One region of the Streptomyces sp. SID8374 genome, then DNA from elsewhere that is predicted to be linked to it. Evidence: riboswitches for the same ligand, from Rfam matches in the RefSeq annotation. Region 1 holds a riboswitch; the other holds the start of a gene.
The links. Region 1 has a riboswitch for thiamine pyrophosphate ahead of thiO (glycine oxidase ThiO). Riboswitches for the same ligand answer to the same signal wherever they lie in the genome.
Positions count from the first base shown of each region.

Region 2: another riboswitch for thiamine pyrophosphate. It lies ahead of GTY67_RS26360 (thiamine ABC transporter substrate-binding protein); the one in region 1 lies ahead of thiO (glycine oxidase ThiO).

Region 1 covers NZ_WWGH01000001.1:1,585,703-1,589,906, forward strand. The annotation lists gene GTY67_RS07115 (FAD-dependent oxidoreductase) at 1-1,112, opposite strand, end outside; gene GTY67_RS07120 (hypothetical protein) at 1,142-1,483, opposite strand; TPP riboswitch at 1,537-1,649, shown strand; gene thiO (glycine oxidase ThiO) at 1,647-2,855, shown strand; gene thiS (sulfur carrier protein ThiS) at 2,852-3,064, shown strand; gene GTY67_RS07135 (thiazole synthase) at 3,067-3,861, shown strand; gene pknB (Stk1 family PASTA domain-containing Ser/Thr kinase) at 3,976-4,204, shown strand, end outside.
Region 2 covers NZ_WWGH01000002.1:581,831-586,034, forward strand. The annotation lists gene GTY67_RS26350 (phosphatidate cytidylyltransferase) at 1-1,060, shown strand, start outside; gene rlmN (23S rRNA (adenine(2503)-C(2))-methyltransferase RlmN) at 1,172-2,278, shown strand; TPP riboswitch at 2,344-2,460, shown strand; gene GTY67_RS26360 (thiamine ABC transporter substrate-binding protein) at 2,543-3,643, shown strand; gene GTY67_RS26365 (iron ABC transporter permease) at 3,697-4,204, shown strand, end outside.

The sequences.
Region 1 (4,204 bases):
GCCCCGCCCTTCAGCCAGCACACCGACCAGGTGGCCTCGGCGCCGTCGCCGCGCCAGATCAGGGTGTCGGCGTGGGCGTGGTGGCCTGCGTACTGCACGAAGCGGCCGAACTGCTCGGACCAGAAGTACGGGACGGGGTCGTGGACCGGCAGCGGCGCACCGCTCTCCGCGGCGAGGATCGCGGCGGCGGCGGTGCGCGGGCCCTGGAGGGCGTTGTCCCAGTGGTGGATCAGCAGGCGCTCGCCGTAGCGGGCGGACGGGAAGGAGGCGCAGTCCCCGACGGCGTACACATCGGGCAGGGAGGTGCGCAGGGCGCTGTCGGCGGTGACCGAGCCGTCCGGGCCGCGTTCGATCCCGGAGCCGGCGAGCCAGCCGGTGGCGGGGCGGGCGCCGATGCCGACGACCACGGCCCCGGCGGGCAGCCTCCGGCCGTCCGCGAGGACCACCGCGCCCTCCTCGACGCGCTCCACCCGGGCGTCGGTGAGGAGTTCGGCGCCGCTCTCCGCGTACCAGTCGGCCATCGGGGCGGCGACCTCGGCGGGCAGGGTGCCGGCCAGCGGACGGGCGGCGGCCTCGACGACGGTGACCGTGCACCCGGCGGCGCGGGCGGCGGTGGCGAACTCGGCGCCGATCCACCCCGCCCCGACGACGACCACGTCGTGCTGCCGCTCCAGGACGGGCCGCAGCCGGGCGGCGTCGTCGAGGGTGCGCAGCAGATGGACGCCGGGGACGCCTTCGGTGCCGGGCAGGGCGATGGGCTCGGCACCGGTCGCCAGGACCAGGACGTCGTAGGGGACGGGGCCGTCCGCCGTGTCCAGGACGTGGTCGGCGGCGCGCAGGGCGGTGACGTCCAGGCCGAGGCGCAGCGTGATCTCCAGCGCCTCGAAGTCGATGTCGAAGGCGGAGTCCTCGGCCTTGCCCAGCAGCACCGCCTTGGACAGCGGCGGCCGGTCGTAGGGCTGGTGGGGTTCGGCGCCGATCAGGGTGACGGGGCCGGTGAAGCCGGCTTCCCGCAGGGCGACGGCGGTCTGCACACCCGCCATGCCCGCCCCGACGATCACGACGTTCCGTGTGCGCTGCCGCGCCGCGTGGTGTTCCGTCTGCTCGCTCACGTGTACCAGTCTATTCATCTGACTACGGATCAGATGGTGACTTCCTCCACCACGCTCGTCCCGCTGCCCTCCTGCGACTCCCACGCCCAGCGCTCGTCCAGCCGCACCCGGCCGTCCGGGAGTTCGGTGACGGTGGAGAGGCAGTGTCCGGAAGAGGTCGTTCCGTCCCGCTTGAGCTGGACGTAGCGGAAGTCGAGGGCGTCCCCCTCGCGGGTGCCGACGAGATGGCCGCGGACCACGTCACCGCCCGCGTACTCGGCCCAGACCGTGCCGTCCTGCTCGTGGTACGTGAAGCGGGTACGGGTGCCGACCTGGCCCGGGGCCTGGTCGGCGACGGGTGAGAGGACGAGACCGTCGAGTGAACGGGCCACGGTGGCTGCTCCCTTGACCGTGCTGTGGGCGGGTGGGTCTAGGCTGGTCACGGTAGAACACTCGCGGGAGCCCGGACGCACCGGGCTGAGAGGGAGGCTGGAGCGCCTCCGACCGTACGAACCTGATCCGGGTCATGCCGGCGAAGGGAGGGGCTGGACACCCATGCGCGTCTCGGGGAAGACCTCCGGAATTCCGGGGGGAAGCTCAGGATCCGATGTCCTCGTCATCGGGGGCGGCATCATCGGCCTGGTCACCGCGTGGCGGGCGGCCCAGCGCGGGCTGGGCGTCACCGTGGCCGACCCCGGTCCGGGCGGCGGGGCCGCCCAGGTCGCGGCGGGCATGCTGGCCGCCGTCACCGAACTGCACTACGGCGAGGAGATGCTGCTCGGCCTCAACCTCGCCTCCGCCGCCCGCTATCCGGAGTTCGTCGCGGAGCTGGAGGCGGCGAGCGGCCGGGAAACCGGTTTCCGTACCTGCGGCACGCTGGCCGTCGCGCTGGACTCCGACGACCGGGCGCATCTGCGGGAGCTGCACGCCCTCCAGGAGCGCTCAGGTCTTGAGTCGGTCTGGCTGAGCGGGCGGGAATGCCGCCGCCTGGAGCCGATGCTCGCGCCGGGTGTACGGGGCGGGCTGCGGGTGGACGGTGACCACCAGGTGGATCCGCGCCGGCTCGCGGCGGCGCTGCTGGCCGCGTGCGAGCGGGCGGGGGTGGTGTTCCGCAGGGCTCCCGCCGAGCGGCTCACCGTCGCCGGGGGCCGGGCGGCCGGGGCGGTGCTCGGTGACGGTACGGAGGCCGGGGCCGACCAGGTCGTCCTGGCGGCGGGCAGTCTCAGCGGGCGGCTCGCGGGGGTGCCCGAGGAGGTCCTGCCACCGGTCCGCCCGGTCAAGGGGCAGGTCCTGCGGCTCACCGTGCCCCCGGCGTACGCCCCCTTCCTCAGCCGGACCGTGCGCGCCGTCGTCCGGGGCGGCCACCTCTACCTCGTACCGCGCGAGAACGGCGAGCTGGTCGTCGGCGCCACCAGCGAGGAGATGGGCTGGGACACCACGGTCACCGCCGGCGGGGTCTACGAGCTGCTGCGCGACGCCCACGAACTCGTCCCCGGCATCACCGAGCTGCCGCTCACCGAGACCCGGGCCGGACTGCGCCCCGCATCCCCCGACAACGCCCCGCTGCTCGGCCCGACCGCCCTGCCCGGTCTCCTCCTCGCCACCGGCCACCACCGCAACGGCGTCCTGCTGACGCCCGTCACCGGCGACGCGATGGCCGAAGCGCTGACCACCGGCGAGCTGCCCGAGGTGGCCCGCCCCTTCGCCCCGGGCCGGTTCACGTCCGCCGCCGCCACCCCCGTACTCCAGGAGCAGTCCGCATGACCCCTCAGGTATCCGTCTCGGTCAACGGGGAGCCGCGCACCCTCGACGCGGGCACCGCGCTGGACCGGCTCGTCGCCGCCCTGACCACCGCGCCCTCCGGGGTCGCGGCCGCCGTCAACGAGTGCGTCGTGCCACGCGGCCGGTGGGCCGACACCACGCTCGGCGAGGGCGACCGCATCGAGGTCCTGACCGCCGTCCAGGGAGGCTGACGGTGTCCGACGACGTCTTCACCCTGGGACCCGCCGCCTTCGGCTCCCGGCTGATCATGGGTACCGGCGGGGCGCCGAGCCTGGAGATCCTGGAGCGCGCCCTGATCGCCTCCGGCACCGAGCTGACGACGGTCGCGATGCGCCGCCTCGACCCGACCGTGCAGGGCTCGGTCCTCTCCGTGCTGGAGCGGCTCTCCATCCAGGTGCTGCCGAACACGGCGGGCTGCTTCACGGCCGGTGAGGCGGTGCTGACCGCGCGGCTGGCCCGGGAGGCGCTGGGCACCGACTGGGTCAAGCTGGAGGTGGTGGCCGACGAGCGGACGCTGCTGCCCGACCCGATCGAACTGCTGGACGCGGCGGAGGTCCTGGTCGACGACGGGTTCACCGTGCTGCCGTACACCAACGACGACCCGGTCCTGGCCCGGAAGCTGGAGGACATGGGGTGCGCGGCGATCATGCCGCTCGGCTCCCCCATCGGCTCCGGGCTCGGCATCCGCAACCCGCACAACTTCGAGCTGATCGTGGAGCGGGCCGGGGTGCCGGTGATCCTGGACGCGGGGGCCGGGACCGCGTCGGACGCGGCGCTGGCGATGGAGCTGGGATGCGCGGCGGTGATGCTCGCCTCGGCGGTGACGCGGGCGCAGGAGCCGGAGCTGATGGCGGCGGCGATGCGGCACGCGGTGGACGGCGGGCGGCTGGCGTACCGGGCGGGCCGCATCCCGCGCCGCCACTTCGCCGAGGCGTCCTCGCCGGTGGAGGGGCGGGCGGCGCTGGATCCGGAGCGGCCGGCGTTCTGAGGGTCTCCCGCGCCCCCCACCTGGGACGTGCCCTTGTCACGGATCGGTAAGGGAACGGCCCCGGGAGAGCCCCGGCCCGTCCGGGGTGTCGGTGGCGGCTCGTAGACTCTCGGGGTGGACACGACCCTCCAGGACCCTCTCGTCGGGCAGCTTCTCGACGGCCGGTATCGCATTGAGGCGCGCATCGCCGTCGGCGGGATGGCCACGGTCTACCGGGCCGTGGACACCCGTCTGGACCGGGTGCTCGCCCTCAAGGTGATGCACCCGGCGCTCGCCGTCGACGCCGCCTTCGTGGAGCGGTTCATCCGCGAGGCCAAGTCGGTGGCCCGGCTCGCCCACCCCA
Region 2 (4,204 bases), on a different contig from region 1:
GCAGGGAGCCGGTTACCGGGGTGCCCCCGAGATGGGGGTCGCCTCGGCGGGTCCCGCCTACGATGTGCGGGAAGCCCAGCAGACTCGGCCCATGCCCAACGTGCCGGACGTTCCCGACGCAGGTAGAGACGCAGCCAGCCGCGACGGCCGGGACGGGGACGCCGCGCACGTCAGCGGCCCCCTGTTCCGTGACGAGATGCCGCAGGAGCCCATGTCCACCCCGCTGCCGTCCCCGCCGCAGAAGAAGCGTGCGGGGCGTGATCTGCGCGCCGCCATAGGGGTCGGTGTGGGGCTCGGTGCCGTCATCGTCACCTCGCTGTTCATCGTGAAGGCCGTCTTCGTCGGCGTGATCGCCCTCGCCGTCGTCGTCGGCCTCTGGGAGCTGACCTCCCGCCTCCAGGAGCAGAAGGGCATCAAGGCGCCCCTGATCCCGCTGGCCGTCGGCGGCGCCGCGATGGTCGTCGCCGGCTACGCGCGCGGCGCGGAGGGGGCCTGGGTCGCCATGGCCCTGACCGCCCTGGCGGTGCTGGTCTGGCGGATGACCGAGCCGCCCGAGGGATACCTCAAGGACGTCACGGCGGGCGTCTTCGCCGCGTTCTACGTCCCGTTCCTGGCCACCTTCGTCGCCATGATGCTCACGGCGGACGACGGGCACTGGCGGGTCCTCGTCTTCCTCGTCCTCACCGTCGTCAGCGACACCGGGGCGTACGCGGTCGGCTGGCGCTTCGGCACCCACAAGCTCGCCCCCCGCATCAGTCCCGGCAAGACCCGCGAGGGCCTGCTCGGTGCCGTCTCCTTCGCCATGGTCGCCGGTGCCCTGTGCATGGAGTTCCTGATCGACGGCGGGGCCTGGTGGCAGGGCCTGCTCCTCGGTCTGGCGGTCGCCGTCAGCGCCACCCTCGGTGACCTGGGCGAGTCCATGATCAAGCGGGACCTCGGGATCAAGGACATGGGAACCCTGCTCCCCGGACACGGCGGCATCATGGACCGGCTGGACTCGCTGCTGCCGACCGCGCCGGTGGTCTGGCTGCTGCTGGTGCTGTTCGTCGGCTCCGGCTGAGCGTCCTTTTCAGGCCGCGCACCACGTCCCACCTGCACGTTCCACGAGTGAGGGTCCGTCGTCCACAGGGCGGCGGGCCCTCACCCGTCTGTCTGCGACACTGGATGAACCATGCCTAAGCCCGGAGAACTCACTTTCGTCGCGCCCCGCGGAGCCAAGAAGCCCCCGCGGCACCTCGCCGACCTCACGCCCGCCGAGCGCAAGGAAGCGGTCGCCGCGACCGGCGAGAAGCCGTTCCGCGCCCAGCAGCTTTCGCAGCACTACTTCGCGCGGTACGCGCACGACCCGGAGCAGTGGACCAACATCCCCGCCGGGTCCCGGGAGAAGCTCGCCGAGGCGCTGTTCCCCGACCTGATGTCCGTGGTCCGCCACATCAGCTGTGACGACGACACCACCCGTAAGACGCTGTGGAAGCTGCACGACGGGACGCTCGTCGAGTCCGTCCTGATGCGCTACCCGGAGCGCGTCACGATGTGCATCTCCTCCCAGGCAGGGTGCGGGATGAACTGCCCGTTCTGCGCCACCGGGCAGGCCGGCCTCGACCGCAACCTGTCGACCGCCGAGATCGTGCACCAGATCGTCGACGGCATGCGCGCCCTGCGCGACGGCGAGGTCCCCGGCGGCCCGGCCCGGCTCTCCAACATCGTCTTCATGGGCATGGGCGAGCCGCTCGCCAACTACAACCGTGTCGTCGGCGCGATCCGCCGGCTCACCGACCCCGAGCCCGATGGCCTCGGCCTCTCGCAGCGCGGGATCACCGTCTCCACCGTCGGCCTCGTCCCGGCGATGCTGCGCTTCTCCGACGAGGGCTTCAAGTGCCGCCTCGCCGTCTCGCTGCACGCCCCGGACGACGAGCTGCGCGACACCCTCGTCCCCGTCAACACCCGGTGGAACGTACGCGAGGTGCTGGACGCCGCCTGGGAGTACGCGGAGAAGTCCGGCCGCCGCATCTCCATCGAGTACGCCCTCATCCGGGACATCAACGACCAGGCCTGGCGCGGCGACCTCCTCGGCCGGCTGCTCAAGGGCAAGCGGGTCCACGTCAACCTGATCCCGCTGAACCCGACGCCCGGCTCCAAGTGGACCGCCTCGCGCCCCGAGGACGAGAAGGCGTTCGTCGAGGCCATCGCGGCCCACGGGGTGCCGGTCACCGTCCGGGACACCCGCGGTCAGGAGATCGACGGGGCCTGCGGGCAGCTGGCGGCCTCCGAGCGCTGAGGGGCCGGTGACCTTGGCCGACCGGCCGAAATCCGCCGGTGTAGCCTGGGCGCGAAATCAACTTCATATTCCGACAGGGGAGCGCCACAGCGCTGAGAGTGCGGCACCAAGGACAGGTTGGCCGCAGACCCTCTGAACCTCGCCCGGGTCATTCCGGGTAGGAAGTTCGGACCTTACTCAAGCTGTTGCGCCCTGCCCGCTTCCGGTACGTCCCGGTGGCGGGCGGGGCCGCGTCTCTTCCTGGTCACCTCCAGGAGGAATCACATGAGCACCACCAAGAAGTACGCCTCGACCGCGCTCGCCGCGGCGCTCGGCGTCACCGTTCTCGCGGGCTGCGGCGGCTCCGACGACACCTCGGCCAGATCCGGTGCGTCCAAGGGCAGCGGCTCCAAGACCGTCACCCTGGTCACCCACGACTCCTTCAACGCCTCGGAAGACGTGCTGAAGCAGTTCACCAAGGAGAGCGGCTACACCGTCCAGCTGCTCAAGAGCGGCGACGCCGGTGCCGCGCTCAACCAGGAGATCCTCACCAAGGGCTCCCCGCGCGGCGACGTCTTCTTCGGCGTCGACAACACCCTGCTCTCCCGCGCCCTCGACAACGGCCTCTTCACCGCGTACGAGGCCAAGGGCCTGGACCGGGTCCTGGAAGGCACCGAGCAGGACGACAAGCACCGCGTGACGCCCGTCGACACCGGTGACATCTGCGTCAACTACGACAAGAAGTTCTTCGCCGACAAGAAGCTCGCGCCGCCGCGGACCTTCGAGGACCTGCTGAAGCCCGCGTACAAGAACCTCCTCGTCACCGAGAACGCGGCCACCTCCTCGCCCGGCCTCGGCTTCCTCCTCGGCACCATCGCCTCCCGGGGCGAGGACGGCTACCAGGACTACTGGAAGAGGCTGAAGGCCAACGGCGTCAAGGTCGTCGACGGCTGGGAGCAGGCCTACAACGAGGAGTTCTCGGGCTCCGCGGGCGGCAGGAAGGCCAAGGCGGACCGGCCGCTCGTCGTCAGCTACGCCTCCAGCCCGCCCGTCGAGGTCCTCTACGCCGACCCGCAGCCCAAGGAGGCCCCCACCGGCGTCTCCACCGGCACCTGCTTCCGGCAGACCGAGTACGCCGGGCTGCTGAAGGGCGCGAAGAACGAGGCGGGCGGCAAGGCGCTGCTGGACTTCCTGATCAGCAAGACGTTCCAGGAGGACGTGCCGCTGAACATGTTCGTGAACCCGGTCGTGAAGGACGCGAAGCTGCCGGAGATCTTCACGGAGTTCGGCGAGAAGGTCGACAAGCCGGCCACGGTGGCCCCGGAGAAGATCGCCGCCAACCGTGAGCAGTGGGTCCAGTCGTGGCACTCGCTCGTCGTGAAGTAGCCGGTACCGCCGACGGAGGTGGGCGGCGCGGAGCGGCGGTGCGGCTCGGCCTGATGGCCGTGCCCGTCGCGTTCTTCGCCGTCTTCTTCGCCTACCCCGTCTCCGCGATCGTCGGACGCGGGCTGAAGACGGACGGCGTCTGGCAGTTCGGGCGGATCGGCGACGTACTGTCCCGCCCGGACATCCTCGACGTCCTCTGGTTCACCACCTGGCAGGCCCTCGCCTCCACCGCGCTCACCCTGCTGATCGCCCTGCCCGGCGCGTACGTCTTCGCGCGCTTCGACTTCCCCGGGAAGCAGGTGCTGCGGGCGGTCGTCACTGTGCCGTTCGTGCTGCCCACCGTCGTCGTCGGCACCGCGTTCCTGGCGCTGCTCGGGCGCGGCGGCTTCCTCGACGAGCTGTGGGGCGTACGGCTGGACACCACGGTGTGGGCGATCCTGCTCGCCCACGTCTTCTTCAACTACGCGGTGGTCGTCCGGACCGTCGGCGGCCTCTGGTCCCAGCTGGACCCGCGCCAGGAGGAGGCCGCCCGGGTGCTGGGCGCCGGACGGTTCGCCGCCT